One region of the Streptomyces sp. NC-S4 genome, then DNA from elsewhere that is predicted to be linked to it. Evidence: riboswitches for the same ligand, from Rfam matches in the RefSeq annotation. Region 1 holds a riboswitch; the other holds the start of a gene.
The links. Region 1 has a riboswitch for S-adenosylmethionine ahead of ACXNSR_RS11570 (aminotransferase class V-fold PLP-dependent enzyme). Riboswitches for the same ligand answer to the same signal wherever they lie in the genome.
Positions count from the first base shown of each region.

Region 2: it holds a riboswitch for S-adenosylmethionine, as region 1 does, so the genes downstream of both, thrC (threonine synthase) here and ACXNSR_RS11570 (aminotransferase class V-fold PLP-dependent enzyme) in region 1, are expected to answer to the same signal.

Region 1 covers NZ_CM135937.1:2,646,010-2,660,433, forward strand. The annotation lists gene ACXNSR_RS11525 (GMC oxidoreductase) at 1-692, opposite strand, end outside; gene ACXNSR_RS11530 (glycosyltransferase family 4 protein) at 848-1,990, opposite strand; gene ACXNSR_RS11535 (hypothetical protein) at 2,014-3,129, opposite strand; gene ACXNSR_RS11540 (C40 family peptidase) at 3,155-4,213, opposite strand; gene ACXNSR_RS11545 (C40 family peptidase) at 4,459-5,487, opposite strand; gene ACXNSR_RS11550 (NYN domain-containing protein) at 5,741-7,105, opposite strand; gene ACXNSR_RS11555 (hypothetical protein) at 7,146-7,385, opposite strand; gene ACXNSR_RS11560 (rhomboid family intramembrane serine protease) at 7,522-8,244, shown strand; gene ACXNSR_RS11565 (Lrp/AsnC family transcriptional regulator) at 8,241-8,522, shown strand; gene ACXNSR_RS11570 (aminotransferase class V-fold PLP-dependent enzyme) at 9,052-10,440, opposite strand; SAM riboswitch class IV at 10,663-10,779, opposite strand; gene trpD (anthranilate phosphoribosyltransferase) at 10,876-11,940, opposite strand; gene qcrB (cytochrome bc1 complex cytochrome b subunit) at 12,105-13,730, opposite strand; gene qcrA (cytochrome bc1 complex Rieske iron-sulfur subunit) at 13,727-14,424, opposite strand, start outside.
Region 2 covers NZ_CM135937.1:3,967,612-3,982,035, forward strand. The annotation lists gene ACXNSR_RS17425 (helix-turn-helix domain-containing protein) at 90-926, shown strand; gene ACXNSR_RS17430 (DUF397 domain-containing protein) at 910-1,107, shown strand; gene ACXNSR_RS17435 (S8 family peptidase) at 1,112-2,293, opposite strand; gene ACXNSR_RS17440 (hypothetical protein) at 2,600-2,998, shown strand; gene ACXNSR_RS17445 (S8 family peptidase) at 2,979-4,172, opposite strand; gene ACXNSR_RS17450 (protease inhibitor I9 family protein) at 4,544-4,930, shown strand; gene ACXNSR_RS17455 (outer membrane protein assembly factor BamB family protein) at 4,950-6,374, opposite strand; gene ACXNSR_RS17460 (SDR family oxidoreductase) at 6,419-7,159, opposite strand; gene ACXNSR_RS17465 (phosphoribosylanthranilate isomerase) at 7,237-7,836, opposite strand; gene ACXNSR_RS17470 (helix-turn-helix domain-containing protein) at 8,084-8,419, shown strand; gene groL (chaperonin GroEL) at 8,515-10,137, opposite strand; gene ACXNSR_RS17480 (cold-shock protein) at 10,516-10,722, opposite strand; gene ACXNSR_RS17485 (MoaD/ThiS family protein) at 11,109-11,387, opposite strand; gene thrC (threonine synthase) at 11,424-12,698, opposite strand; SAM riboswitch class I at 12,716-12,873, opposite strand; gene ACXNSR_RS17495 (glucosyl-3-phosphoglycerate synthase) at 13,059-14,009, shown strand; gene ACXNSR_RS17500 (alpha,alpha-trehalose-phosphate synthase (UDP-forming)) at 14,056-14,424, shown strand, end outside.

The DNA of each region.
Region 1 (14,424 bases):
TGCTCGAAGTCGTAGACGTTGGGGACGAAGACGGTCTTCAGGCCGGTGTTCTGGGCGTGCTTGCGGGAGATCCGGGCGAAGCGGTACCACTCGGTGGACTCGAACCAGGCCGGGTCGATGTCGTTGACCCCGAGCATCGCGCGGGCGCGGGGGTAGTACGTGCCGTACATCTCGTCGGCGTCGACCTGGGGCAGCACCTCGGAGAAGTACGAGCGCCGGGGTGTCGGGGCCATGCCGCCGTTGACGAGCGATCCGCCGCCGACGCCCCGGCCGACGTACACGGACATGTCGCCGTAGTTCACGCGGTCCAGGACGCCGGGGTAGGGGCTGATGTCGCGGTTGACCACGTCGAGCCAGAGGAACTGGGCGAGCGGGGCCTCGGTGCGGTTGCGGAACCACATGGAGCGCTGGTCGGGCGCGGAGGTGGAGGGGAAGACCTTGCCGTCGGCCCCGGGGGTGTCCCAGAGCCGGCCCATCTCCAGCACGACGGTACGCACGCCCGCCTGCCCGAGCCGCAGGGCGGCGACGGCGGAGCCGTAGCCGGAGCCGACGACGATGGCGGGGGCGTACCGGGCGGCGGCGGGCTCCACGGCCGCGGCGGAGGCCGCCCCGATCCGGGTGAAGCCGAGCGCGGCGGCGGTCGAGAGGGCGCCGAGCCCCAGTAATTGACGGCGCGTCAGGTTGGATGTCATGGCCGCATCATGGGCGGAATCCGGCCGTCCGCCCAGACGCGGTATTGACAGACATCTGAGGAACAGTCAGGCGTGGCTGCGCGGCCGGTCAGGTGCACCTCCGCTTCTCGGGGTCCGCGGGCAGAGCCCCCGGCAGCGGCGCCGCACCCGATCCGCTACAGCAGCTCGCGCAGGCGTTCCGCCAGGAGGTCCCAGCGCCACTTCTCCTCGACCCACTCGCGGCCCCGCTCGCCCATCCGGCGGCGCAACTCCGGATCCTTCAGCAGGGTGACGATCCGGTCCGCCGCGTCCTCGGGGGACCCGCCCCGCACGACCCAGCCCGTCTCGCCGTCCAGCACCGCGTCCGGCGCCCCTCCCGAGTCGCCCGCGATCACCGGCAGGCCCGTGGCCGAGGCCTCCAGGTAGACGATGCCGAGGCCCTCCACGTCCAGCCCGCCCCGGCGGGTCCGGCACGGCATGGCGAAGACGTCACCCGCTCCGTAGTGGGCCGCGAGTTCCGACCACGGGACGGCTCCGGTGAAGACGACGGAGTCCGAGACCCCGGTGGAGACCGCGAGCTCCCGCAGGTCCGCCTCGTAGGGCCCGCCGCCCACGATCAGCAGGACCGCGTCCGGCACCGCCGCCAGGATCCGCGGCATCGCCTCGATCAGCGTGTCCTGCCCCTTGCGCGGCACCAGCCGGGAGACGCAGACGACCACCGGCCGGTCCGTCAGACCGAGCCGGGCCCGGACCTCCGCCCCGCCCGATCCCGGGTGGAAGGTCTTCTCGTCGACCCCCGGCGGGAGTTGCACCATCCGGGCCGCCGCCCGGTCCGTCACCGCCGAGGCGATCCGCGAGCGCGTGTACTCCCCCAGGTAGGTCAGCGTGTCGGTGCCCTCGCCGATCCTGCGCAGCAACTGCCGCGCGGCCGGCAGCTGGGCCCAGCCCGCCTCGTGCCCGTGGGTGGTCGCCACGATCCGCCGCGCCCCCGCCCGCCGCAGCGCGGGGCCCATCAGCCCGAGCGGGGCCGCCGCCCCGAACCACACGGACTCGCAGCCGTGTTCGCGCAGCAGGCCCACCGCCCGCCGCGTCACGCGCGGGGTCGGCAGCAGCATCGTCGTCCGGTCCCGGACCACCTGGAACGGCTGCTCCGCGTCGAAGGCCGCGGTGGCCTCGCGCCCTTCCGCGCTGTGCTTCCAGGTGGAGGCGTAGACGACGATCCGGTCGGGATCCAGCCGTAGCGCCATGTTGTGCAGGAAGGCCTGGATACCGCCCGGGCGCGGCGGGAAGTCGTTGGTCACGATCAGCGTCTTGTGCATCGCTGACAACGTACCGGACGCCCTCAGCGGAACTCCGCCCGCAGGGCCTCCCGCCAGTCCTTCGTCAGTGCGTCCGGGTCCGTTCCGAGGGCGCCCCGCACCGCCACCGGCCAGGGCTCGCGCCCCGCCCGCCCGTACAGGTCCACGAGCGCCGCCTCGCCCCATCGGTCCGCGATCAGCCGGCAGGCCAGCCAGGCGCCCTCGTACGCCCGGGCCAGCGCCTCCGGATCGCCGCCGAAGGCGAAGTCCTCCGTCCGGGGCATCCCGCCGGGCACCTCGCCCCGCCGTACGGCCCGGGCCAGCGCCGGGGCGGCCCGCTCCGGGGTGGCCGGGGTACCGCGGTAGGCCGCCCAGTCGGCGAAGCCCTCGGAGAGCCACAGCGGGGTGGTGGCGGTGGTCGCCGCCCGGGTGGCCACATGGGTGACCTCGTGGGTCAGGACGACCCCGCGGCCAGCCGGGCTGAGCTCCGCCCACCCCTGCGGGTTCACCACGACCCGGTCGGCCGGCGCGGGGGCCGCGCCCACCCGGCCCGTCGTGACGGCCCCCATGCCCCGGTACTCGGCGGCCGGGCGGCCCAGCAGCTCCGCCATCCGCTCCAGGGATCCGGGGACCAGCACCACGGCCCGGCCCGCCCAGGGCTCCGGCCAGGCGGCGCCCGCAGCGGGCGCCGCCCGGTCGGCCTCCGCCGCGATCGCGGACAGCGTCCCCGCGTCCTGCCCGACGCCCAGCACCAGCGAGTGCGCCCCGCGGACCACCGCCACCGGGCCCTGGTCCCACAGCTGCGGCAGCGCGCCCGGTGCGGCCCGGTCCCCGGTGACGTGCCAGCGCCCGCCGTCCCGGATCAGGCGCACCTCGCGCGCCGACCCGGCCGCGGCCGCGTCGTAGCCGGTCAGCCGGTAGCGCAGCTCCGCCCGGACGGTGGCCCCGGCGCCGTCCCGCCGGACCGCGGAGACCTCGTACGCCCAGCCCTCCAGCGGAATCCCGGCGAGCCGCTCGGGCGGCGTCCGCGACCAGTCGGCGACGGCCTCCCGGATGTCCCGCTCGGCGCCGTCCCGCGGAGCGGGCGCGCCGCACCCCGCGAGCAGCGCGCTCAGCAGGAGCGGCAGCACGCGTACCAGGGACCGGCGGACGGGGAGCATCCGACGATCGTACGCACGGGTGCGGTCAGGGCCGGGTCACCGAGGAGACGGGCATCATCCCGACGGGGTCGTAGCGGACCCGGGCCCCGGGGTACGGGGCGTGCACCACCTGGCCGTTGCCGACGTACATGCCGACGTGGCTGGCGTCCGAGCGGTACGTCACCAGGTCGCCGGGGCGGGCCTGCGACAGCGGCACCTGCCGGCCGGCGTGCCGCTGGGCCTGCGAGGTGCGCGGCAGTGAGACCCCGGCCTGCCGGTACGACCAGACCATCAGCCCGGAGCAGTCGAAGCTGCTGGGGCCGGTGGAGCCCCATACGTACGGCCGGCCGACCGCGGCCCGGGCGGCCATCACGGCGGTCGCGGCGCGTCCGGAGGAGGGGCCGAAGGAGGACAGCTCGGGCAGTCCCTCGGGGCGGCCCGCGGAGCGCGAGGAGCGTTCGTAGTCGGCCCGCTCCCCCGAGGGCATGGCGTTGAGCAGCCGCCGGGCGGCGGCGAGCTTCGCGGTGACGGAGCTCTTGTGCCGGGCCACGTCGGAGCGCAGGGCGTCGAGTTCGGCGAGTTTGCGGGCTGCCTCCCGGCGCTCCTGGCCGAGTTCGCGCTGCTCCTCGCGGAGTTCGTCGAGCTGGCGGGCCTGGCGGCCGGTCAGCCGGTCGAGGGCGGCGGCCCGCTCCAGGTACGCGTCTGGGTCCTCGGACAGCATCAGCCCGACGGCGGGGTCGATGCCGCCGCTGCGGTACTGGGCTCCGGCGAAGGTGCCGAGGATGCCCCGCAGGGTGTTGATGCGTTCCTGGCCGCGGGCCACGGCGTCCTGGGCCCGGTTGACCTCGACGCGGAGCCGGTCGGCCTTCTCGCCCGCCTCGTTGAAGCGTTCGGTGGCCTGCTCGGCCTCCTCGAAGAGACGGTCGACCTGGGCGCTGATGCCGGTTCTCGTCCCGCCGCCGGGTTCGTACGGGAAGCCGGGTGCCGCGTTCGCGGGTACGCCCGTCATGGCGACCGCGGCGGTGGCCGCGGCGGCGGCGGTGAGGACGGTGACCTTCGTGCTCCGGTCGAGGCTGCCGAGCCCGGCCCGGCGATGGGACGCCACGTGAAACCGCTCCCTTCCGCTGTGCGGGGCCCGGGTCCGCCCTCCGTGGACGGCCGTGTGCCGGGTTCCGCGCTGGCAGACAGTAGCGGCGCGACCACGCACCGACCAACGACCGCCGGTGGGCGCACATGCCGACGCCCCGCAGGAGACGCAGGTCACCGGCGGGGCGTGTGGTCAGAGGGAGGCCGTGGAATTCGCCCGGATGGGCGGCGTGCGGCGCGTCCCGGACCGCGGGGCGGAGCGGATCAGCCGACGCGGACGCCGAACTGGAACGGCATGTTGTCCATGGACTCGTACTTGATGCCGCTGCGCGGGTTCGAGGCGTGCAGCGTCATGTTGTTGCCGGCGTAGAGGCCGACGTGGTGCAGGTCGCCGTAGAAGAAGACCAGGTCGCCGGGCTGCAGCTGGCTGCGGCCGATGCGGGTGCCGTCGTTCACCTGGGTGAAGGTGGTGCGGCTGATGTTGACGCCGGCCTGCTTGTAGGCCCACTGCGTCAGCCCGGAGCAGTCGTAGACCGTGGGGCCGGTGCCGCCGGACTGGTAGGTGAAGCCGAGCTTCGTCTTGGCGGCTTCGAGGGCGGCGCCGGCGCGGCCGGAGGCCTTGACGTTGCCGAGGTCGACGCGCTGGCCGTCGGCGCGACTGGCGCGCGACTCCTCGTCCTTGAGCGCCGCGCGCTCCTGCGTGGTCAGGGTGTTGAGGAGGGCCTGGGCCGCGGCGAGCTTCTCGGTGGAGACCTTCTTCTTCTCGCCGAGCTCCTTGCGGGTGGCGTCGAGGTCGGCGAGCTTGCCGGCGGCCTCCTGGCGCTGCTGCGCGAGGGTGCGCTGCTTGTCCTGGATCCGCTGGACCCCCTCGACCTGCTTGGCGCTCAGGTGCTCCAGGGAGGAGGCCTTGTCGAGGTAGCTGTCGGGGTCCTCGGAGAGGAGGAGCGCGAGGGAGGGGTCGATGCCGCCGCTGCGGTACTGGGCGCTGGCCATCGAACCGAGCGCGCTGCGGAGCTCGTTGAGTTCGCCCTGGCCGCGCGCGACCTGGTCCTGCAGCTGGCCTATCTCCTTCTCCAGCTTGTCCTGGCGCTCCTTGGCCCCGTTGAACTTCTCGGTGGCCTGCTCCGCCTCTTCGTAGAGCGCGTCGACCTGGCTCTTGACCTCGTCCTTGCTCGGCTTCGCCGGCGCGGCGGAGGCGCTCTGCGCGGTGAGGGCGACGGCCGCGGCCGCGACCGAGGTGAGCACGGTCACACGAGCGCGGTTCGGCTGCTTGGGTCGACGGTGGGACGCCACGAAGGCGAGCTCCTTCTTCCTGGGAGCCGCCGAAGAACGCAACTCGGCAGCACCTTCGCTGCCACCCCGAATGAGTGATCTACCGCACGAAGGTTTGAGCAGACCCTAGTGACCCATCTGTGATCAGTTCAAATCCTGCCGGGAAAAAACTCGCCGCCCGACCAGGTTCTTTACCTACAGCGCACGCTCTGTGCAGGTCACTTGACGGTGCGTCCCCCGCGAGTCCCACCAATTCGGGCATTGCGGCAAGGAGTTACGAAACGCGCGAAAGCCGCTTCAGCAACAATGCGGACGTCACCGGGCGCGCGCCCGCCTTGGCCACCCCGTCGGCGACCTCCCGGTCCGTGGAGACCACGACCACCGGCCGGCCGGGCGGCTCCGCGCGCACCAGCTGGCGGATCAGCTCGTCCGCCGTCACCCCGGCCTTGGAGAACAGCACCCGCACCCCGCGCGGCGGCGCGAGCAGCACCGGGGCCGCCAGTTCCGCCCCGTCGAAGACACAGGTCATCTCCGCGCCGGTCTGCGCGGCCAGCATCGACAGCCCGCCCAGCAGCCGCAGCCGCTGCTTCTCCAGCGGCATCGTCGGATAGCCCGTCTTGGTCACGTTGTAGCCGTCGACGACCAGATGGGCCTGGGGCAGCGCCAACAACTGGTCCAGCAACGCCGGATCGGTCTCCGAGAGGGCCCGCGCCGCGATGTCCTTCGGCGTCATCCGGCCCGGCTCCACCGCGTCGACCGTGTCGGCAGGGCGGGTGTTCACCGGCGGCAGGGCCAGCTCCCGGCGCAGCCCCTGGGCCGCGTCCAGCACGGTGTCCAGCAGCAGCCGCAGCCGCATGTCCTCGATGCTGCGCCCTTCGCGGGTGGCCCGGCGCGAGGTCTCCAACGCCGCCTCCACCTCCGCGAGACGGGCCTTGAGCCGCCGGGTCTCGCTCTCGGCGGCCGCCACCCTGGCGGCCGCGTCGCCGCGGATCCCGTCGATCTCCGCATTCACCTTGCGCAGGGCCGCGTCACCCCGCTTGACGTCGCTGAGGGCACTGCGCAGCTTGCGCTGAAGCGATTCCGCTTCCTTGCGGGCGGCGTCCAGTTCGCCCCGGACCTGCTCCCCGCCCGCACGCTGCAGCTCCCGCGCGTGGGCCAGCTCCTCGCGCAGCCGCTCCAGCTCGCGCCGGGTCTCCTCGCCGACCCGCTCGGCGTCGGCGCGCTGCGCCTCCTCGCCCGCGGCGGCCACCAGCTTGACCCAGCCGGCCGGGCGCAGGACGAAGGCGGCGGCCGCCACGTCCAGCGGATCCGCCGCGGCCGGGGGCGCGCCGGCCTCCAGCGCGGTGGCCAGGTCGGCCTGCGCCTCGCGCAGCTTCTCGGCGACCCGGCTGCGGAACACGGGGTCGGTCTCGACCGCCGCGGCCATGGCGTTGCCCGCGAACTTGGCGCGCCGGGTCGGGGTGAACCGGGCGTACTGGCGCAGCTGCGCCGGGAGGTCCGCGACCGTCAGCGCGCCGAAGGCATCCGAGACGAGCGCGACGACCCGGCGCCGCACGCCTTCCGGCAGCGGGTGGTCGAGCGCCTCGGCGGCGTCGCCGGCCGCGTCGGCCGGCTCAGCGCCGCTTGCTGGCTCCACAATCCGTCACCCCTACCGTGATCTTCCTGTGGGTGCGCCTCCGTCAGGAGTCCGCGCCCGGCCTGTCCACGAGCTCGATCTGGTCCACCGCGTTGCACCAGCGGCAGCGGACCGACTCGATGGTCTCATTGACCACCTCGCGCTCCTCGACCTTGGGCTCCCCGGCGAGGTCCAGGTGGACGTACTCCACGACCTTCGACGAACGGGTCACGTCGAAGCGCGTGAGATTGCCGCACAGGGTGCAGCGCCACCGGGTGGTGTCGGTCGGCAGGGGAACCGTCATCGGGCCGCTCTCTCCTTCGTAGCTGATTCAATTAAAGCCGCCCGCGCCGCCGTATGCGTCGTCCTGCGGACCGCAGCTCGTAACCCTACGGCCTGCCACCGCTTCAGGTGGGTCCGCTTGCGTCATGCTCTGTCACATGATCGTAAGGTGGCGGGCCGTTCGCGAGGCCGCCCGGGGACCGGTGGTCACCCATGCGCTGATCGCGGGCTGCGCGGTGGTGTTCCTGCTCGGCCCGGCCTCGGGGTTCAACCAGGCCTACGGCACGGGGGAAGAGCTGCTCTCCGCCGGAACGGCCTACTTCCGGCGCTGGGGCGTGGTCCCGGACGAGCTGTTCACGGGCGGGCCCCGCGCCTGGCTGACCCCGCTGACGGCGCTGTTCGTCCACGGCAGCTGGCTGCATCTGCTCGGAAACATGCTCTTTCTGTATGTTTTCGGCGCGATGGCGGAGGAACGGATGGGCCGCCCGGCGTTCCTCGCCTTCTACCTCTGTACGGGGTATCTGGCGATGGCGGCGTACGCGGCGGCCAACGCGGGCTCTCCGCAGACGCTGGTCGGGGCCTCCGGCGCGATCTCGGCCGTCCTGGGCGCCTTCCTCTTCCTGCTCCCGCGGGCGAGGGTGACGAGCCTCTTCCCGTTCCTCTTCTTCCTGCCGCTGCGGTTCCCGGCGTGGATGGTGCTGCTGTTCTGGTTCGCCCTCCAGTGGGTGGCGGCGCAGCGGGCCGACAGCGGGCCGGGAGTCGCCTATCTGGCCCATCTGGTGGGCTTCTCGGTCGGCTTCCTCTACGCGTGGGCCCGCTATCGGGGTACGACTAGAGTGAGGCGACCAGCGACGGCCACCGAGGGAGACAGCCAGCCGTGATCACCGCGATCGTGCTCATCAAGACCAGCGTGGACCGGATCCCCGAGATCGCCGAGTCCATCGCCGCCCTCGAGAACGTCAGCGAGGTCTACTCCGTCACGGGGACGTACGACCTGATCGCGCTGGTCCGCGTGGCCCGCCACGAGAACCTGGCGGACATCATCCCGGGCCGCATCAGCAAGATCCCGGGCGTCGAGGCGACGGACACCCACGTGGCCTTCCGCACGTACTCCCAGCACGACCTGGAAGCGGCGTTCGCGATCGGCCTGGACGCCTAGCGCCGGCTTGGGCGGCTCGGGCCGTCTGCCGGGGCGCTGCCCCGGACCCCGCGCCTCAATCGCCGGCGGGGCTGGATGGTGCGGGCCTGTCGGCCGGGGTCGGGGCGGGGGGCCGGGGCGGGGTGTCTCCTCGGCTCGCGCGGTACGGCATGTCTCGGCTGTGCTCGGTGGTGCGCGCTCGTCCTGCGGGGACACCCCGCCCCGTCCCCCCACCCCTCAGCCGCATGCCCACCGGGAAGACGGCCGGGTTCCCCCCGCCCGGCGGCGCAGGCTCTCCGGGAAGAGGGCGGGCCGTCGCTGTCGAAGCTCTGCCGTGGGGCGGGGACACGCAGGAGGGTCCCCGCAGGACGAGGCGCGACCATGGCCGTCTGGCCGAGACAGGGCCGCGCGCGCCGAGCCGAGGAGACCCTCGTGCGGGGCCCCGCCCCACCCCTCCAAGCCCCGCCGGCGATTGAGGCGCAGCCCCCGCGGGGACAGCCCGCACCACCAACCGCCGAGCACCCCGCAGGGGAAGCGGCGGCGCGCCCCGTCAGACGGCAGGGACGCAGCGGCCTTCCTCCGTGCGGTACTGCCACTTGGCTCCGGAGGTCACCAGTTCCCGCACGGCGCCGAGGAAGCGCTCCACGTGCTCGTCGGGGGTCCCGGCGCCGAAGCTGACGCGGATGGCGTTGAGGGAGCGCTCGCCCGGGGCGGCCTCCGGGGCTCCGCATTCGCCCTGGGCCTGCGGCTCGCTGCCCAGCAGGGTGCGCACCAGCGGGTGGGCGCAGAACAGGCCGTCGCGTACGCCGATCCCGTACTCGGCGGACAGCGCGGCGGCGAAGTGGGAGCTGTTCCAGCCGTCCACCACGAAGGAGATGACGCCGACCCGCGGGGCGTCGTCCCCGAAGAGGGAGAGGATCCGGACCGCCGGGACCTCCGCCAGGCCTTCCCGGACCTTCGCGATGAGCTGCTGCTCGCGGGCGACGAGGTTCTCGAAGCCGGCCTCGGTCAGGGCCTTGCAGGCCGAGGCGATGGAGTAGACACCGATGACGTTCGGGGAGCCGGCCTCGTGGCGGGCGGCGGTGGTGTGCCACTCGACGTCCACGCCGCCGTCCTCGCGCCGGGCCACCTTCCGGGAGGCGCCGCCGCCCGCGAGGTAGGGGTCGGCCTGCTGGAGCCAGTCGGCGCGGCCGGCGAGCACGCCCGAGCCGAAGGGCGCGTAGAGCTTGTGCCCGGAGAAGGCGACCCAGTCGACGTCCAGCTCCTGCACGGAGACGGGGTGGTGCGGGGCCAGTTGGGCGGCGTCCAGCACGATGCGCGCGCCGTGGGCGTGCGCGGCGGCGGCGAGTTCCCTGACCGGCCACAGCTCGCCGGTGACGTTGGAGGCGCCGGTGACGCAGACCAGGGCCGGTCCGTAGGGGTCGCGGTCGGCGAGGGCCCGCTCCAGGGTGGCGACGGCCTCGGCCGGGGTGCGCGGGGCGTTGAGGTAGGTGACGTGGGCGTTCGTCCACGGCAGCAGCGAGGCGTGGTGCTCGGTCTCGAAGACGAACACCTGGCAGTCGGCGGGGAGTACGGCGGCGAGCAGGTTCAGCGAGTCGGTGGTGGACCGGGTGAAGACGACCTGGTCGGTGGGGCGGCAGTCGAGGAACTCGGCGACGGTGACCCGGCTCTGCTCGAAGAGGTCGGTGGAGAGCTGCGAGAGGTATCCCGCGCCGCGGTGCACGCTGCCGTAGTACGGGGCGTACGCGGCCACGTCGTCCCAGACGCGCTGCAGGGCGGGGGCGCTGGCCGCGTAGTCGAGGGCCGCGTAGGTGACCTCGCCGCCGGTGACGAGCGGGACGGTGACGTCCCGGCCGAGGACCGCGAGCGGCTCGGCACAGGCGGGGTCGGCGGTGGCTGCGGCGGCGGTGGCGACGGCGGCGTTCAGGGATGCGGACATGGCGGTATCTCCCGGCAGGCAGGGCTGAATGGCTTCGGTGTGCCCGTACGCGGGTACGGCTCTGCGGCCGTCCGGGGTACGGGAGAGTCCTCGGACGCGCTGGGCGGGGGTACACGGAAGCGACCCTGGTCCGAGGGTTGAAGTGGGGGCGGAGTCGCCCTATCGCATTCGCTTGCTCACGGAAAAAGCTCCTCGAGAAGACCAGGACCCCTGGTGTCGAGGGATCCGCGCTTGCCGTAGGCCTTGCTGCCTACGACCTGGTCATCACCCGGGGCACCCCGCCACGGAAGGAGGGTTGCCGGACAGCAAGCCGGGGCCTAAACGCTGTCACTCGTGACCTGGTCAGCATCCTGCCACATGATCGCGCGTACGCAAGACCCCGGTCCGCATGGTGGACCGGGGTCGTCGTCCTCGCGCCGTTTCGGCCCAGACCGTCTAGGCGTTGCTGGCCGTCACCCAGCGCTCCAGGGCGGCTCGGGCCGCACCCGAGTCGATGGACTGCGCCGCCCGGGCGATACCGGCCGTGATCTGCTCTTCCAGGGTGCCCGGGCCCGGGTCGAGGGCGACCAGGGCCGCCGCCGAGTTCAGCAGGACGGCGTCGCGGACCGGGCCGGTCTCGCCGGCCAGCAGGCGGCGGGCCACGTCCGCGTTGTACGAGGGGTCCCCGCCGGCCAGGGCGGAGACGTCGACCAGGGAGATGCCCACGTCACGGGGGTCGAAGGCCTGCTCGGAGACCTTGCCGTCGCGGACCCACCAGACGCGCGAGGTCGACGTCGTGGTCAGTTCGTCCAGGCCGTCGTCACCGCGGAAGACCAGCGCGGACGAGCCGCGCTCGGCGAGCACGCCCGCGATGATCGGGGCCATCCGGGGATCGGCCACGCCGGTCGCCTGGGCGCGTACCCGGGCCGGGTTGGTCAGGGGGCCCAGCGCGTTGAAGAAGGTCCGGATGCCCAGTTCCTTGCGGGCCGCGGCCACATGGCGCAGTGCCGGGTGGAACTTCACGGCGAAGCAGAAGGTGATGCCGGCCTGCTCGGCGACCTCCACGACCCGTTCCCGGCTCAGGTGGAGGTTCACCCCGAGCTTCTCCAGGACGTCCGAGGAGCCGCTCGCGGAGGACGCGGCCCGGTTGCCGTGCTTGACGACCTTGGCGCCGGTCCCGGCCACCACGACGGCCGACATCGTGGAGATGTTCACCGTTTTGGCCCCGTCGCCGCCGGTGCCGACGATGTCCACCGTGCGGCCCGGCACCTCGATGAGGTTGGCGTGCGCGTACATCGCCCGTACGAGGCCGTTGATCTCCTCGACCGTTTCCCCCTTGGCCCGCAGCGCGACCGTGAAGCCGGCGATCTGGGCGTCGGTGGCCTCCCCCCGCATGATCCGGTCCATGGCCCAGGCGGTGTCCTCCGCGCGCAGGTCCTGGCCGGTCAGCAGGGCGTCGAGAACGCCCGGCCAGCCACGGGCCGCCACGCTGTCGCCGCCTGCCGGGGTCGCAACGTTCATGGTCCGCTCCTGCTGTCGGTGGAGGATTCCACGTCTGATCGGTCAGGGTTCAGCCTATCCAGCCCCGGTTACGGCAAAGAGCCCCGTCCAGACACTGGACGGGGCTCTCGCCGTGGCGACACCAGGACTGACCGGAATCAGTCCCTCATGCGTTCATGCGGGGATCAGTGGTGGCCGTGGCCGGACTGGATCTCCTTGTACTCCTCCACCGTGGGCTTCGGGATCTGGTTGCCCTCGGCGTAGAAGCCCTTGCTGAGCTTCGCGCGCAGCTTCTCGGTGGCCTTCACCTTGCGCTCGACACCGTTCTCGTCGACCGTCGGGCCGATCTCGACGGGCTTGTACTGCTCGTGCGCGGTGAGGGTGTGCAGCTTGCCCTGCGGGAGCGGCTCGTGGACCTCGACGAACTCACCGTGCGGCAGACGCTTGATGATGCCGGTCTCGCGACCGTGCAGCACCTTGTCGTGGTCCCGGCGCTGGAGGCCGAGGCAGATCCGCTTGGTGACGATGAAGGCGAGGACCGGGACGACGAAGAAGCCGATCCGGACGAACCAGGTGATCGAGTTGATCGACAGGTGGAAGTACTGGGCGAACATGTCGTTGCCGCCGCCGATGAGGAGCACGATGTACTCCGCGATCCAGGCGACACCGAAGGCCGTACGGGTCGGGACGTTGCGCGGGCGGTCCAGGATGTGGTGCTCGCGCTTGTCCCCGGTGACCCAGGACTCGATGAACGGCCAGACGGCGATCGCACCGAGCACCAGCGGGAAGAGCAGCAGCGGGATGAACACGCCCAGGACGAGCGTGTGGCCCCACATGTTGATCTCCCAGCCGGGCATGGCTCGGATCAGGCCTTCCGGCATACCCATGTACCAGTCGGGCTGCGCGCCGGTGGACACGTTGTCCGGGCGGTACGGGCCGAGCGCCCAGATCGGGTTGATCGAGGCGATCGCCGCGACGGCCGCGATGACACCGAAGACCAGGAAGAAGAAGCCTCCGGCCTTGGCCATGTAGACCGGCAGCAGCGGCATGCCGACGACGTTGTTGTTCGTCTTGCCGGGACCCGCGAACTGGGTGTGCTTGTGGTAGAAGACCAGGATCAGGTGGGCCACGAGCAGGCCCATCATGATGCCGGGCAGCAGCAGGATGTGCACCGAGTAGAACCGTGCGACGAAGTCGCCGCCCGGGAACTCCCCGCCGAACAGGAACATCGACAGGTACGTGCCGACGACCGGGACGGACAGGATGGCGCCCTGCATGAAGCGGACACCGGTACCCGAGAGCAGGTCGTCCGGCAGCGAGTAACCGGTGAAGCCGGTGAACATGCCGAGGACCAGCAGCAGGAAGCCGAAGATCCAGTTGACCTCACGCGGCTTGCGGAACGCGCCGGTGAAGAAGACGCGCATCATGTGCACGACCATGGCCGCGACGAAGATCAGCGCCGCCCAGTGGTGGATCTGACGGATCAGCAGGCCACCACGGACGTCGAAGCTGATGTCGAGCGTCGAGGCGAAGGCCTCGGACATCATGACGCCCTGCATCGGCACGTACGAGCCGTGGTACACGACCTCGTTCATGCTCGGGTGGAAGAACAGCGTCAGGTACACACCCGTGAGGATGATGATGATGAAGCTGTAGAGGCAGATCTCACCCAGCATGAAGGACCAGTGGTCCGGGAAGATCTTGCGCATGTTGGCCTTGGCGAGGCTGTAGATGCCCAGGCGGCCGTCCGCCCAGTCAGCTACGCGCTCGCCGGCCGGCGCTTTGCGCTCGTTGTTGACGCTGGTGCTCATCCGCGCTCCCAGAATGCAGGACCGACGGGCTCTTCGAAGTCGCCGAGCGCTTCGAGGAAGCCTTCGTCATTCACGCCGATCCGCAGCTGCGGAAGCGCGTGACCGGCCGGGCCGAAGATGACACGGGCGCCGTCGGAGAGGTCGAAGGTGGACTGGTGGCACGGGCAGAGCACGTGGTGCGTCTGCTGCTCGTACAGGCTGATCGGGCAGCCGACGTGGGTGCAGATCTTGGAGTAGGCCACGATCCCGTCGTGGGACCACTCCAGTTCCTTCTTGTCCTTGATGTCCTCCGGCTGAATGCGGACGATCATCAGGGCGGCCTTGGCGATCTGGACCTGGAAGTCGTGCTGCTCCTCCTCCAGGCCTTCCGGCATGGCGAAGGTGAGCGAACCGACGAGGACGTCCTCGGGACGCAGCGGCTCCATCGTGTTCTGGTTGATGAGCAGCTTGCCCTTGGCCCACAGGGTCTTGCGCAGCTTGTCCTCGGGCAGCGGGCCCAGGTCGCGCATGATCATGACGGCGGACAGCGGCAGCATGGCCAGCGCGCCCAGCATCGTGTTGCGGATCAGGGGACGCCGGGCGATGCCGGACTCGTTCGCGCCGTCGGCGAAGTCCTGCAGGACCTGCGCCTTGACCTCCGGCGGAGCGGCGATCTCGTGGCGCTCGGCGGCGACCTCGACGTCGGACATCAGGG
Region 2 (14,424 bases), 1.3 Mb from region 1:
CCAACTTCTTCACACAGAGTGGCGACGCGCTCACTAGCCTTTCAAGTGAGGGCCCCTCAACAACCGGACATGTTGCTCAGGGAGTTGCCATGCCACGAAAGAACCTCGACCCCTCCTCCTCACCCCGCGCCCTCCTGGGTGCGGAGCTGCGCGTGGCGCGCGAACGCGCGGGCATGAGCCAGGCCGAACTCGGCGAACGGCTCTTCGTCAGCGGGTCGTTCATCGGCCAGCTCGAGTCGGGCACGCGCCGCATGCACCTGGAGTTCGCCCGCCAGATCGACGAGATCCTCGGCACCGACGGCTTCTTCGTCCGCAACTGCGAGGCGCTGGCCAAGTCGAAGTACCCGAACCATTTCGCGGAGGCTGCAGAGGCAGAAGCGGAAGCGAAGACCATCCGGGAGTACGCGCCCCTGGCACTGCCCGGGATGCTCCAGACCAAGGCCTACGCCCGAGCCGTCTTCATCGCCTATCAGCCGACAGCCACTGAGGAGGTCATCTCCGAACTGGTCCAGAACCGGCTGGACCGCGCCGGTGTCCTCAGCGATCCAACAACCCCGCTGTTCTGGTGCGTACTCGACGAATCGGCCCTTCGGCGAGTCGTCGGCAGCCGTGCGGTGATGGCTGAAGTCCTGCGCCACATCGCGGCCCTGATCCGCTCACGCCGGATCTTCGTACAGGTAATGCCGTTCAGCGCCGGAGCCCATTCGTCCATGGGCGGCACCCTGAAGCTGATGACCTTCGAGAACGCTGCTCCGCTCGCGTATGTCCAGGGCAACGCCATAGGCGTACTTCTGGACGATCCGGCAACCGTGGCACGCCATTCGTTGACCTACGATCTCCTCACAGCCAGTGCGCTGTCACCCAACGCATCGCTGGCTTTGATCGAGTCCGTGGCGGAGGATTACGAACATGACCAGCACGCCTGAGTACGACCTGTCGGCAACCACGTGGCACAAGTCCAGCTACAGCGACGGCACTGGCGGCGACTGCCTCGAAGTGGCCGACGGCCACCCCGACCTCGTCCCCGTGAGGGACTCAAAGCAGCCCGAAGGCCCGCACGTGGTGTTCCACGCGCAGGCCTGGGCCCGGTTCGTCGGGTCGCTCTGAGGGATCAGAGACCGTCGGTGAACAGCAGCTTGTTCGGGCTGTCCGCGCTGAGGTTCTGGACGATGTCCTTCGTGGACACCTCGTCCAGGAAGTCCGTCACCTCCGCCGGCAGCGCGTTCGGGTGCTCCGACTTGTAGAGCGCGGCCACACCGGTGACGTGCGGCGCGGCCATGGACGTACCGTCCAGGGCCACGCTGCCGCCGCCCAGACGCGCCGAGATGATGTCCTTGCCGGGGGCGTAAATGTCCAGGCAGGTGCCCCAGTTCGAGAAGTCGGTCTCCTCGTCGAAGCGGTTCGTCGCGCCAACCGTGACGACACGCTCGGCGGACGCGGGCGAGACCCGGCAGGCGTCGATGTTGTCGTTGCCCGCCGCGATGACCGGCAGCACGCCCCGGTCGGACACGGCGGTCGCGGCCGCGTTGACCGCTGCGAGCCGGCCGCCGCCCAGCGAGGCGTTCAGGACGGCCGGCTGCCGGATGTTGTTGGCCACCCAGTCGAAGCCCGCGATGATGCCCGCCCAGGAACCCCGGTTGTCACAGCCGAGGACCCGGACGCTGACCAGGGTCACCTTGCGCGCCACGCCGAAGGTCGTCCCGCCGACCGTGCCCGCGACGTGCGTGCCGTGGCCGTTGCAGTCCCCGCCGTTGAGGCCGCCCCCGATCGCGTCGAAGCCCGGCTGTGCACGGCCTTCGAAGTCGGGGTGCCGGTAGTCGATGCCGCTGTCGACGATGTACGCCGTCACGCCCTGCCCGCTGCGGTTGGCGCTGAAGTTGCCGTCCAGCGGCAGGAACCGCTGGTCGATGCGGTCCAGGCCCCAGGAGTTGGACGGCGACTTGGTCCCGACCCCCTTCACGGGGGTCGGCGGCACGGTCACCGTCGCGTCCTGCGTCACGGACGTCACACCGGCCGCACCGCGGACGGACTTCAGCTGCTCCGCCGTGAGGGCCGCCGCGAAGCCGTTGATCGTCTTGGTGTAGGTGAACTTCGCCGTCAGGCCCAGTCGCTTCGCGAACGCCGCCGGGGCGACCTTCTTGTCGAGGGTGACGATGTAGCTGCCCGGGATGGCGTTCGCGGACGTGAGGAGCGGCGCCGGGGTCGGCTCCGGGGCCGCGGCGGAGGCCGTACCGGCGGCGACGGGGGTGACGGTGAGCAGAACGGCAGTGGCCAGACGTGCGAGCAGACGCATGGAAGGAGCTCCCCTGACGGGCTTGGAAGGTCGGCGTGGAGGAACCGCCCCCGCGATCCGGTGTCCTCCGCGGGTGCGGCCCCCCTTTGCATCGGGCAGCGCCTCGGCGCGGCTTGAACCGGCGCCGCCACCTGGCCGATCGTCCGCCCGCCGCCTCGACGTGCCGTCCCGCGCCCGCTGCAGAAAGGGTTCGCCGCTTGTGTCGCCCAGGCTCCGGCCGACTGCGCCCCGCCACCGGAAACCCGTACGGGATTCACCCGTATGTCCGGCCCCCACATAGGGTCACCGTGCGGGGAGACTGGGGTCATGCAGCTCCCCGCCGAAGTCGTCACCGGTACCGCGCTCATCGAGGTGGTACGGATATCCGCCCTCCCGGCCGAGGAGGGCGCCCCGTACCCGGGCAGGCCGGTCGCCCACTGGTCGGGGGACGAGGTGGCCGAAGCCCTGGGGCTCATCGCCGCCCTGCCGGGCAGCGGACAGCACCGTTGCGGCTTCGCGCCCGGATGGAGCGTGCGCGCCTACGACGACTGCCTCGAACCGGTCCTGATGGAGGCCGCGTTCTGCTTCGGCTGCCACGAGGTGCGCCTGCACGGACCGGCCGTTCCGCCCGCCCTCGCCAAGCAGTTCTTCGACGCGGACGCCCCGCAGGCCGCGGCCCTCCTCGCCCGCTTCCGCGCGGCCGGGGTCACAGACCGCCGAGGTTGAGCAGCTGGTTCGGGGTGCCCGCGCTGACGCCGGTCAGGACGTCCTTCGTGGAGCGGTCCTGGAGGAACGCGACGACGGCCTCCGGACCCGCCGTCGGGTTCTTGGCCTTGTAGAGGGCCGCGACACCGGTCACGTGCGGGGCGGCCATCGAGGTGCCGCTCAGGGAGACGCTGCCGCCGCCGAGCTGGGCGGAGACGATGGCCTCGCCCGGGGCGTAGAGGGAGACGCACTCGCCGTGGTTGGAGAAGTAGGTCTCCTCGTCGTACTGGTTGGCCGCCGCCACCGTGAACGCCTTCGGCGCGGAGGCCGGGGAGACCAGGCAGGCGTCCTTGGCGGAGTTGCCCGCCGCGATGACCGGCAGCACTCCGGCGTCGGTGACCGCGTTCGCGGCGTTGTTCAGCGCCTCCGACCTGTCCCCGCCCAGGGAGGCGTTCAGGACCGCCGGCTGCTTGGCGTTCTTGGCCACCCAGTCCAGGCCCGCGATGATCCCGGAGAAGGTGCCCGTGCCGTCGCAGCCGAGGACACGGACGCTGACCAGGTTCGCCTTGCGCGCCACTCCGTACGTCTGGCCCGCGACCGTGCCCGCGACGTGCGTGCCGTGGCCGTTGCAGTCCTGGCCGTCGCGGCCGTCGTCGACGGCGTCGAAGCCGAAGGCGGCGCGGGTGGCGTCCGGCCCGCCGAACTCGGTGTGCTGGTAGTCGATGCCGGTGTCCATGATGTAGGCGGTCACACCGGCGCCGCTGCCCGCGACGGTGAAGTTGTTGTCGAGCGGCAGCTTCTCCTGGTCGATCCGGTCCAGGCCCCACGAGTTCGACGGGGCGCGGGAGCCGGGCGCGGTGCTCCGCCGCGGGACGGACCGGACCTTCGCGTCCTCCTCCACCGACTTCACCCCCGGACTGCTGCGTACGGCCGTCAGCTGGAGCGGGGTCAGCGGGACGGCGAAGCCGTTCAGCGCGGAGGTGTAGACGAACGAGGGCTCCAGGCCCAGTTTCTGCGCGGCCCCGACGGCGTCCACCCCCTTCTCCAGCGTCACGATGTACTTGCCGGGCACCGGGTCGGCAGCGGTCTTCAGCGGTGCCGGGGTCGGTTCCGGGGCCGCGGCGGAGGCCGTACCGGCGGCGACCGGGGGGACGGTGAGGAGGACGGCGGCGGCCAGGCGGGCGAGCAGGCGCATGGAAGGAGCTCCCTGACGGGGTCGGCGGGAAGGCATGGGGGGAGCCGCCCCCACGGCACCGGGTGCTCCTGCGGGGGCGGCCCCTCTCAGCTCCATCGCTGCCACCTCCGTGCGGCTCGTACCACCGGCTCACCTGGTTGACCGTCCGGCATCCGCGCCGACGCGCCCGGGCGCGCGCACCGCGCGGAAGGGGCTGTCCCGCCGTGCCGCACCGGTCGTGCCCCTACCGGACGGCCGGTGGCCCGCCCCGCAGGATCACCCGTACGGCCCGCCCCCACATCAGGGGGCGCACGGCCGGTGCGCCGCCGCGTGCTCCCGCCACACCCGGGGGCGTCTTTGACCGGCCCCGCCGCCCGTGATGGCCTCGGGGCATGCGCATCCGCCTGAGCCGAGCCCTGCCCCTGGCCGCGGCCGTCGCCGTGCTGGCCGCCCTGGCCGCCGTCGCCGCCCGGCCCGCCGCCGCGGCCACCGCCGCCGACGCGCCGGAACCCGTACCGCACACGGCCCCGGCCGACCACGCCCCGTACATCGTCACCGTGCGGGGGGACGTCGACCCGGCAGAGGTGGCCGAGCGGGTCGGCGCCACCCCGGTGCACATCTACCGCACCGTCCTGCACGGCTTCTCCGCCCGGCTGAGCCCCGAGCAGGCCGAGGCCCTCCGGGAGATGCCGGACGTCGAGTCCGTCGAGGAGGACAGCCGGGCCAGTGGCGACGACTCCTTCGGCCACGGCGGGGGGTGGGGGTTCCCGGGCGTGTGACGTGCGGCCGCGCCGACCGTCACCAGCCGAAGACCGGAGCGGTGTCGAAGACCGGCGGCAGCAGGCCCTTGCGGTCCAGATTGACGAAGGCGTACGAGCCGGGCGGGCCGGGGTAGAACGCGAACCGCTCGCCCAGCGGCAGGTCGCGCAGGACCGTCGGCCGCGCCCGGCGCACGCCGTCGGCCAGACCGCGGTGGGTGAGGTACGTCCACCAGGGGCCGGAGGTCACCACGCCGACCCGGCCCCGGCCGGTCGGGGCCAGCCCGCGGACCTCCTCGCCGTCGGCGCCCGCGTGCCACAGGCGCCGGCCGTCGGTGAGGGAGTAGGCGGACACGCCGGTGCGCTCGCCCTGCTTCACCGCGGTGACCAGCGTGTCCCCGGTCAGCACCGGGGGCGGCTCGGACAGCAGGTCCCCGTCCGGACCCGAGGCGGGTACGGAGCCGCGCACGCGGCCCGTGTCGTCGAGCAGGAGCACCGCGTCGATGCCCCTTTCCGCGGTCTCCGTGACGCGCAGGACCGGCGGGACGGCGGACAGCACCCGCACCTCGCGCAGCCGGCTCGCCGTCGGCAGCGCGGTCTGCCAGGCGCGGGTTCCCGTACGGGCGTCGACGGCCGTGATCCGGGCGCTGTCGCCGCACTCCTCCACGTACAGGGCGTGCCGCTCCGAACCGTCGACCGCCTTCACCGTGCAGTCCGCCGGGACCGGAACCCGCCAGAGCTCCTGGCCGCCGCGCAGGTCGAGGCCGGTCACCGTGTCCCGGTCCGCCACGACGGCGCTCGTCCCCGCCGCGGCCACCAGGGCCCGGCCGGTGTCCCGGGTCCACCGGACCCGGCCCTCGGCCAGGTCCACGGCGACGACCTGCGAGCCGCACGCCCCCACGCTCTCCCCGTACGCGAGGAGGCCGGTGCCCGACGGGCTCGTCCGGCTGAGCGCGCACAGCGGCGTGCGCTCCGGGGCGGGCAGCCGCCAGCCCCTGCGGCCCTCCCCGTCGTAGGCGACGAGGCCGTCGGTGCGGGCCCGTACGAGCATTCCGGGCGCGGGCGCCCAGACGCCGACCGGGGCCGCCGCCGGATGCACCGGCGCCTGCCACCCGGACAGGTCCAGCTGCGGGCCGCGGATCTGCTCGAAGCCCAGCCAGCCGGGCGCCAGCGCGGCCGTCGCCACGCAGGCGGCGATCACCCGGACGCGCACCGGGGCGCGGCCGTGGCCGCGCCTCCCCGGTATGCGCCACAGCAGCCACGCGGCGGCGGCGCACAGCGGGGCGAGGAGCGCGAGGGCGGTCGTGCCGCGCGGGCAGCTGTCGATCCCGCAGATGCGGCCGGGCCCGCTGGTGAGCACCAGCTTCACCAGGAGGACCAGGTACAGGGCCGCCACCGCCGCGAACGCGGCGGCGGCGGCCCGCGCGACGTGTCCCATGAGCCGTACGGGCCGCGGTCGTTCCATGTCCATGATCCCCCTCGGCCGCAGCCTAACCGGGGGCCTTCGGCTCAGAGCGCGGAGCCTCCGGTGGCGTCGACCACGCGCCCGGTCACCCAGCGCGCGGCGTCGGAGGCGAGGAAGCCGACGACGTCCGCGATGTCGTCGGGGCGGCCGACCCGGCCGAGCGCGGAGAGGGAGGCGGCGTGCGCCTCGGCCTCGGCGTTGCCGCGCAGCCAGCCGGCGTTGACGTCGGTGTCGACGATGCCGGGGGCGACCGAGTTCACGGTGATCCCGCGCGCGCCGAGGGCCTTGGCGAGGTTCAAGGTCAGGGTGTCGAGCGCCCCCTTGGTGGCCCCGTAGGCGAGGATCTCGGGCATCGCGATGCGGGCGGCGCCGCTGGAGATGTTGACGATGCGGCCTCCGTCGCGCAGCCGCCCGAGGGCCTCCTGGACGACGAAGAACGGTGCCCGGACGTTCACCGCGAAGACCCGGTCGAAGTCCTCCTCGGTGATCTCGCCCAGCGGAATGGGCAGTCCGATGCCCGCGTTGTTGACGATGATGTCGACCCCGCCCAGCCCCAGTTCGTCGTACGCCGCCCAGAGCGCGGCGGCGGAGCCGGAGCTGCCGAGCTCGGCCCGGAGGGCGAAGGCCCGGCCGCCGTCCTTCGCGATCCGCTCGACGGTCTCGCGGGCGGCCTCCGCGTCGCTCGCGTACGTGAGCACGACCGTGACGCCGTCGGCGGCGAGCCGCTCGGCGATGGCCCGCCCGATGCCCCTGCTGCCGCCCGTGACCAGCGCGTTCTTGCTCATGACGAATCCCCCTAATTTCCTTAACGATCACTACAGAATGAACGTAGCACGACTTCCGTAACGGTCGCTACAAAAAACTAGGCGCGGGCCGCCGCGATGAAGGCCCGGATCAGCGCGGGGTCCTTCACGCCGCGCTCCCGCTCCACCCCGCTGGACACGTCCACGCCCCACGCCCCGGTGGCCGCGAGCGCCTCCCGCACGTTGCCCGGGTTCAGCCCGCCGGCGAGCAGCCAGCGCCCCTCGGGCGCGGTGAAGTCCGCCGCGCCCCAGTTCCACGGCTTGCCGGAACCCGGGTCGGGCGCGTCCAGCAGCAGCAGGTCCTCGCCGTACTCACCACAGCGCTCCACACGCTCGGCGGTGGCCCGCAGCAGGGTCCGGCCCTCGGCGCGCAGCGCCGCGAAGTCCCCGGGCCCCTCCTCGCCGTGCAGCTGCACGCCCCGCACACCGCTCTCCTCGGCGAACCGGCGCACCTCCGCCACGGCCTGACCCCGGAACACCCCGACGGTGAGCACGCCCTCCGGCACCCGAGCGGCGAGCTCCCGCGCGGTGGCGGCGTCCACGGTCCGCGGACTCCCGGGCGCGAAGACGAACCCGACGGCGTCCGCCCCGGCGGCCACGGCCACGTCGACGTCCTGCGCGGTCCTGAGCCCGCAGATCTTGACGAAGAGATCGCTCATGCGACCAGTCAACCAAACCCGCCGCACCCACGGGTGGCACGTCCCACAAGCCGGGCACGGCCGCCCCGCCGTCGCCAGCCTGGGACGAGGCACGCACCCACGGCACAACAGCCGCCCGGCTCCTGAACACCGTCGAGGAGATGGACACGCCGAAAGGCTTCAAGGCCGGTCTCCGCGAGCCGCTGCACGTCCCGGAGCCGTTCGGCTTCGACGTCGACGCCACCGGCCCGGACGGAAGGAGCCCGTCGTGAACCACACCCGCTGGAAGCTGACCCGTGAGAAGACAGCCGCACAGGGGTATGCCGAGTCGGCCGAGGTGCGGGCGGAACGAGCCGAGATCCGGCTGGCCATGGCCTTCGCCAAGGCCGTCTACGAGCGGCGCAAGGCGCTGGGTCTGTCCCAGGCCCAGTTGGCCGAGCGGGCCGGGCTCACGCAGGCGAAGGCCTCCCGGGTGGAAGGCGCCGACGCGGTGCCCACGCTGCCACTGCTGCGCCGCCTCGCACACGCCTTGGACGCGGGTCTGACCATCGCCCTCGACGAGGACCGCGAAGAGGTCACCTTCACCGCTCACCCCGCCGCCTGAGGGCTCGGCCGGGAAACGCCCGAGGGCGGCACCCCCGTGGGGGTGCCGCCCTCGTTCGAGAACAGCCGATCAACCGTGGCCGGAGCCGGGGTCGATCAGAAGTCCATGTCACCGCCCGGCATGCCGCCGCCCGCGGGGGCACCGGCCTTCTCGGGCTTGTCGGCGATGACGGCCTCGGTCGTCAGGAACAGCGCGGCGATCGACGCGGCGTTCTGCAGCGCGGAGCGCGTGACCTTCGCCGGGTCGATGATGCCCTCGGCGATCATGTCGACGTACTCGCCGGACGCGGCGTTCAGGCCGTGACCGATCGGCAGGTTGCGCACCTTCTCGACGACGACGCCACCCTCGAGACCACCGTTGACGGCGATCTGCTTGAGCGGGGCCTCCAGGGCGAGCTTCACGGCGTTGGCGCCGGTCGCCTCGTCACCCTCGAGCTCCAGCTTCTCGAAGACCGCGGAGGCCTGCAGCAGGGCCACGCCACCACCGGCGACGATGCCCTCCTCGACGGCCGCCTTCGCGTTGCGAACGGCGTCCTCGATGCGGTGCTTGCGCTCCTTGAGCTCGACCTCGGTCGCGGCACCGGCCTTGATGACGGCCACGCCGCCGGCCAGCTTCGCGAGGCGCTCCTGGAGCTTCTCGCGGTCGTAGTCCGAGTCGGAGTTCTCGATCTCGGCACGGATCTGGTTCACGCGACCGGCGACCTGGTCGCTGTCACCGGCACCGTCGACGATGGTGGTCTCGTCCTTGGTGATGACGACCTTGCGGGCGCGGCCGAGCAGGTCGAGACCGGCGTTCTCCAGCTTGAGGCCGACCTCCTCGGAGATGACCGTGCCGCCCGTGAGGATGGCGATGTCACCGAGCATGGCCTTGCGGCGGTCACCGAAGCCCGGGGCCTTGACGGCGACGGACTTGAAGGTGCCACGGATCTTGTTGACGACCAGGGTGGAGAGCGCCTCGCCCTCGACGTCCTCGGCGATGATCAGCAGCGGCTTGCCGGACTGCATGACCTTCTCCAGGAGCGGCAGCAGGTCCTTGACCGAGCCGATCTTGGAGTTGACGATCAGGATGTACGGGTCGTCGAGAGCCGACTCCATACGCTCCATGTCGGTGGCGAAGTACGCCGAGATGTAGCCCTTGTCGAAGCGCATGCCCTCGGTGAGCTCCAGCTCCAGACCGAAGGTCTGGGACTCCTCGACGGTGATGACGCCTTCCTTGCCGACCTTGTCCATGGCCTCGGCGATGAGCTCGCCGATCTGGGTGTCGGCGGCGGAGATGGAGGCCGTGGAAGCGATCTGCTCCTTGGTCTCGACATCCTTCGCCTGGGCGAGCAGGGCGGCGGAGACGGCCTCGACGGCCTTCTCGATACCGCGCTTGAGGGCCATCGGGTTGGCACCGGCGGCCACGTTGCGCAGACCCTCGCGGACGAGCGCCTGGGCCAGGACGGTGGCGGTGGTCGTACCGTCGCCGGCGACGTCGTCCGTCTTCTTGGCGACTTCCTTGACCAGCTCGGCGCCGATCTTCTCGTACGGGTCCTCGAGCTCGATCTCCTTGGCGATGGAGACACCATCGTTGGTGATCGTGGGGGCGCCCCACTTCTTCTCAAGGACGACGTTGCGACCCTTGGGGCCAAGGGTGACCTTGACGGCGTCGGCGAGCTGGTTCATCCCACGCTCGAGGCCGCGGCGGGCCTCCTCGTCGAACGCAATGATCTTGGCCATCTGAAGTGGTCCTCCCGGACAGCGGTGGATTGCTCCTGGACCGCGCCCGCGCCCGCGACGGACGGCCTGCGTGCCCGGCGGTTCCTTCCCGCCGGACCCTGCGGGCCTCACCGACCCGGTCCTCGTTCAGTAGCACTCTCAACCGGAGAGTGCTAACGCCAATGATTAGCACTCGACCCCCGAGAGTGCAAGCGGCTTCGAAGAAGCCCCAAAGAGGGGTGGCGGTCGGGTGACGGGTGGGCGCAAGCGGCTTGAGGTGTTGCCCTGCTACTACCGGGCACACCACGAGGGGCCCCATCCCGTGTCCAGGATGTGGGCCCCTCGTGGTGTTCCAGGTCTTCGCTGAAGACTGTGCGTCGGTGGTCGATCGCTCCAGGACTAGCCGAGTGCGAGCTTGACCATGTCCGCCTGCGGACCCTTCTGGCCCTGCGAGATCTCGAACTCGACCCGCTGACCCTCTTCAAGGGTGCGGTACCCGTCCATCTGGATGGCGCTGTAGTGGACGAACACATCCGCACCACCGTCGACCGCGATGAAGCCGTAGCCCTTCTCCGCGTTGAACCACTTGACGGTGCCCTGAGCCATGCCTAACTCCCCTATTACTGGCCCTTGCGCAGGAACGCACTTCACGATCCCGGGTCAGAACTTGCGTCGGAACGCGTCGACCGAGGCTGAATGTATCTGCGCGGATGCGGTCTGCAACAGGTCATTCCGATGAGAATTCTGGACACCGAGAAACGTTGAAATAGAGTGAAAAGTTGCCATACTCCAGGGCAACTCGGGCCTGACATATCTCGCCAAAGCCCCATACCGCACCCGCACATTGGCCCGATGTCGACCCTCAGGCGGCCCGTTCATATGCGGCGGGCAAAAACAGCGGAGGGGACTTCCCCAACCCTACCGTGCCCAATCAAGCAGAATTGCCCCCTCCGCTTTTGCGGAGGGGGCAATTTCGGTTTAGGTCCGGATGCTCAGCAACCGCCGGCGACGGCCGGGATGATCGAGACGCCGGCGCCGTCCGGCGTCGCCGCCTGCAGCCCGCCCTCGAAACGCACGTCGTCGTCGTTCACGTAGACGTTCACGAAGCGGCGCAGCTTGCCCTGGTCGTCCAGGACGCGCGCGGCGATGCCCGGGTGGTTCTGCTCCAGGGACGCGATGACCTCGGCGAGGGTCGCGCCTTCGGCCGGGACCTCGGCGACGCCGCCGGTGTAGGTGCGCAGGATGGTGGGGATGCGGACGTTGACGCTCATGGCGCTACTGCCTTTCCGGGTGCAGGAGGAAGAGGATCAGGCGAGGCCGGCGGCGCGGAACGCGTCCAGGCTCGGACGGATGGTGGCGGTCTGCCCGCTGTCCGCGGCCACCGCCTCCAGGGTCTTGAGGCCGTCACCGGTGTTGAGGACGACGGTGGTCAGCGTCGGGTCGAGCTGCCCGCCCTCGATGAGCTTCTTCGTCACGCCGACGGTCACGCCGCCCGCGGTCTCGGCGAAGATGCCCTCGGTCTGCGCGAGGATCTTGATGGCCTCGACGACCTGCTCGTCGGTGACGTCCTCGACGAAGCCGCCGGTGCGGCGGGCGATGTCCAGGACGTACGGGCCGTCCGCCGGGTTGCCGATGGCGAGGGACTTGGCGATGGTGTTCGGCTTCTGCGGGCGGACCACGTCGTGCCCGGCCTTGAAGGCGGTGGACACCGGGGAGCAGCCCTCGGCCTGGGCGCCGAAGATCTTGTACGGCTTGTCCTCGACGAGGCCGAGCTTGATGAGCTCCTGCAGACCCTTGTCGATCTTCGTCAGCTGCGAGCCGGACGCGATCGGGATCACGATCTGGTCGGGCAGCTGCCAGCCGAGCTGCTCGCAGATCTCGTAGGCGAGCGTCTTGGAGCCCTCGCCGTAGTAAGGACGCAGGTTCACGTTGACGAAGCCCCAGCCCTCGCCCAGCGGGTCGCCGATGAGCTCGGAACAGAAGCGGTTGACGTCGTCGTAGTTGCCCTCGATGCCGACCAGGTCGCCGCCGTACACACCGGCCATGACGACCTTGCCCTGCTCCAGGTCGTGCGGGATGAACACGCAGGAGCGGAAGCCGGCCCGGGCGGCCGCGGCGCCGACGGCGCCGGCCAGGTTGCCGGTCGAGGAGCAGGACAGGGTGGTGAAGCCGAAGGCGCGGGCGGCCTCGACGGCGATGGCCACGACGCGGTCCTTGAAGGAGTGCGTCGGGTTGCCGGAGTCGTCCTTGACGTAGAGCTTGCCGGTGATGCCCAGTTCCTTGGCCAGGTTGGCCGCGTCCACGAGCTTGGTGAAGCCGGGGTTCAGGCTGGGCTTGGACGCCACGTCGGCGGGGACGGGCAGCAGCGGCGCGTAGCGCCAGATGTTGTTGGGGCCGGCCTCGATCGCGGCGCGCAGGGCCTCGGGGTCGCCGGTCGGCAGGTCGTAGGCGACTTCCAGCGGTCCGAAGCACTCGGCGCACGCGAAGATGGGGCCGAGCTCGAAGCGGGTACCGCACTCGCGACAGGAAAGGCCGTTGGCAGGTCCGAGATCAACAGAGGTGGCGACAGTCTGTGCAGCCATGATGGCGAGGCCCTTTCTCCTCATCTTCCCCATGGCGCACTTCGCCATGAGACGGAATTGGCACCTTCCCTAGCCGGGGACCTCGCTGACGAGCGCTGACGCGCGATCGCGAGAACCGACTGGAGGGTTGCCGGGGCTTCAACGGGCCGTGTCCCTCTGCCCCTCTGGATGAGCGGTATGGCACCGGCACACGCGCTCTGTGGCGCGCCGGTGCGTTTGTGCGCGGGGACCCCCGGCATGCGGTGGTCCTTCGCGTTGTTCAAGACTGTAACCGAAGGCCCGCGCGGTTGAGACAGGCGTCCGAACCGCGAGATGGATCACATAAGGGCGAATATCGCCGACACGCAGGGAGTGCTGAGGGTGCTGGAAGAGGTGGAGCGATGGCTGGCCGACCGCTCCTGGTCCGCCGCCGACCGACCGCTCGACCAGCTGCTCGACCGGAAACGGGCGGCCGGGACCACGGTCAGCGTGGTGCTGCCCGCACTGGACGAGGAGGCGACGGTCGGCGCGATCGTCGAAGTCATCCGGCGTGAGCTGATCGAGGGACTGCCGGTCCCCCTGGTGGACGAGCTGGTCGTCATCGACTCGGGCTCCGCCGACCGGACCGCGGAAACCGCGGCGAAGGCCGGGGCCCGGGTGGTGCACCGCGACGAGATCCTGCCCCGCGTCCCGGCACTGCCCGGCAAGGGCGAGGTGCTGTGGCGCTCGCTGCTGGCCACCGACGGGGACATCGTCTGCTTCGTCGACGCCGACCTGCGGGACTTCTCCGCCGCCTTCGTCTCCGGCATCGTCGGACCGCTGCTGACCGACCCCGACGTGCAGTTCGTCAAGGCCATGTACGACCGGCCGCTGGGGGACGCCCCGGGCCAGGGCGGCCGGGTCACCGAGCTGGTCGCCCGCCCGCTCCTCAACCTCCACTGGCCGCAGCTGGCCGGCTTCGTGCAGCCGCTGGGCGGCGAGTACGCCGTACGCCGCTCCCTGCTGGAGCGGCTGCCGTTCCCCGTCGGCTACGGCGTCGAGCTGGGCCTGCTGGTCGACGCGCTGCACACGGTCGGGCTGGACGCACTGGCACAGGTGGACGTGGGCGTACGGGTCCACCGCCACCAGGACGGGCAGGCGCTGGGCCGGATGGCCGCGGCGATCTACCGCACCGCGCAGGTACGGCTGTCGCGCGGGCACCTCGTACGGCCCGAGCTCACGCAGTTCGAGCGCGGGCCGGAGGGTTTCCGGCCCCGGACGTACCCGGTGGACACCGAGGAGCGGCCGCCGATGGCGGGCATCGAGGAGTACGCGCTGCGTCGCGTGGCGTGAGCGAACGTACGGTTTGAGCGGGTGCGGGCCGGGCTAGGTTGGCGGCATGGCTTCCCAGGTGCTCGTCGCCGCGAACCGCGGCCCCCTCTCCTACGCCGTCGCCGAGGACGGGACGCTCAGCGCCCGGCGCGGCGGGGGCGGTCTCGTCTCCGGACTCTCCACGGCCCTCGCCGAGCAGCCGGAGGCGCTGTGGATCTGCGCGGCGCTGTCGGACGCGGACCGGGAGGCGGTCCGCCGGGGCGTGTCCGAGCCGGGCGTCCGGATGCTGGATATCGATCCCACGATGTATGACGACGCGTACAACGGAATCGCCAATTCTGTGCTGTGGTTCACACATCACCACCTGTACGACATCCCGCGCGAACCGGTCTTCGACACCGGTTTCCGCCGGCGGTGGGAGTCGTACGAGCGCTAC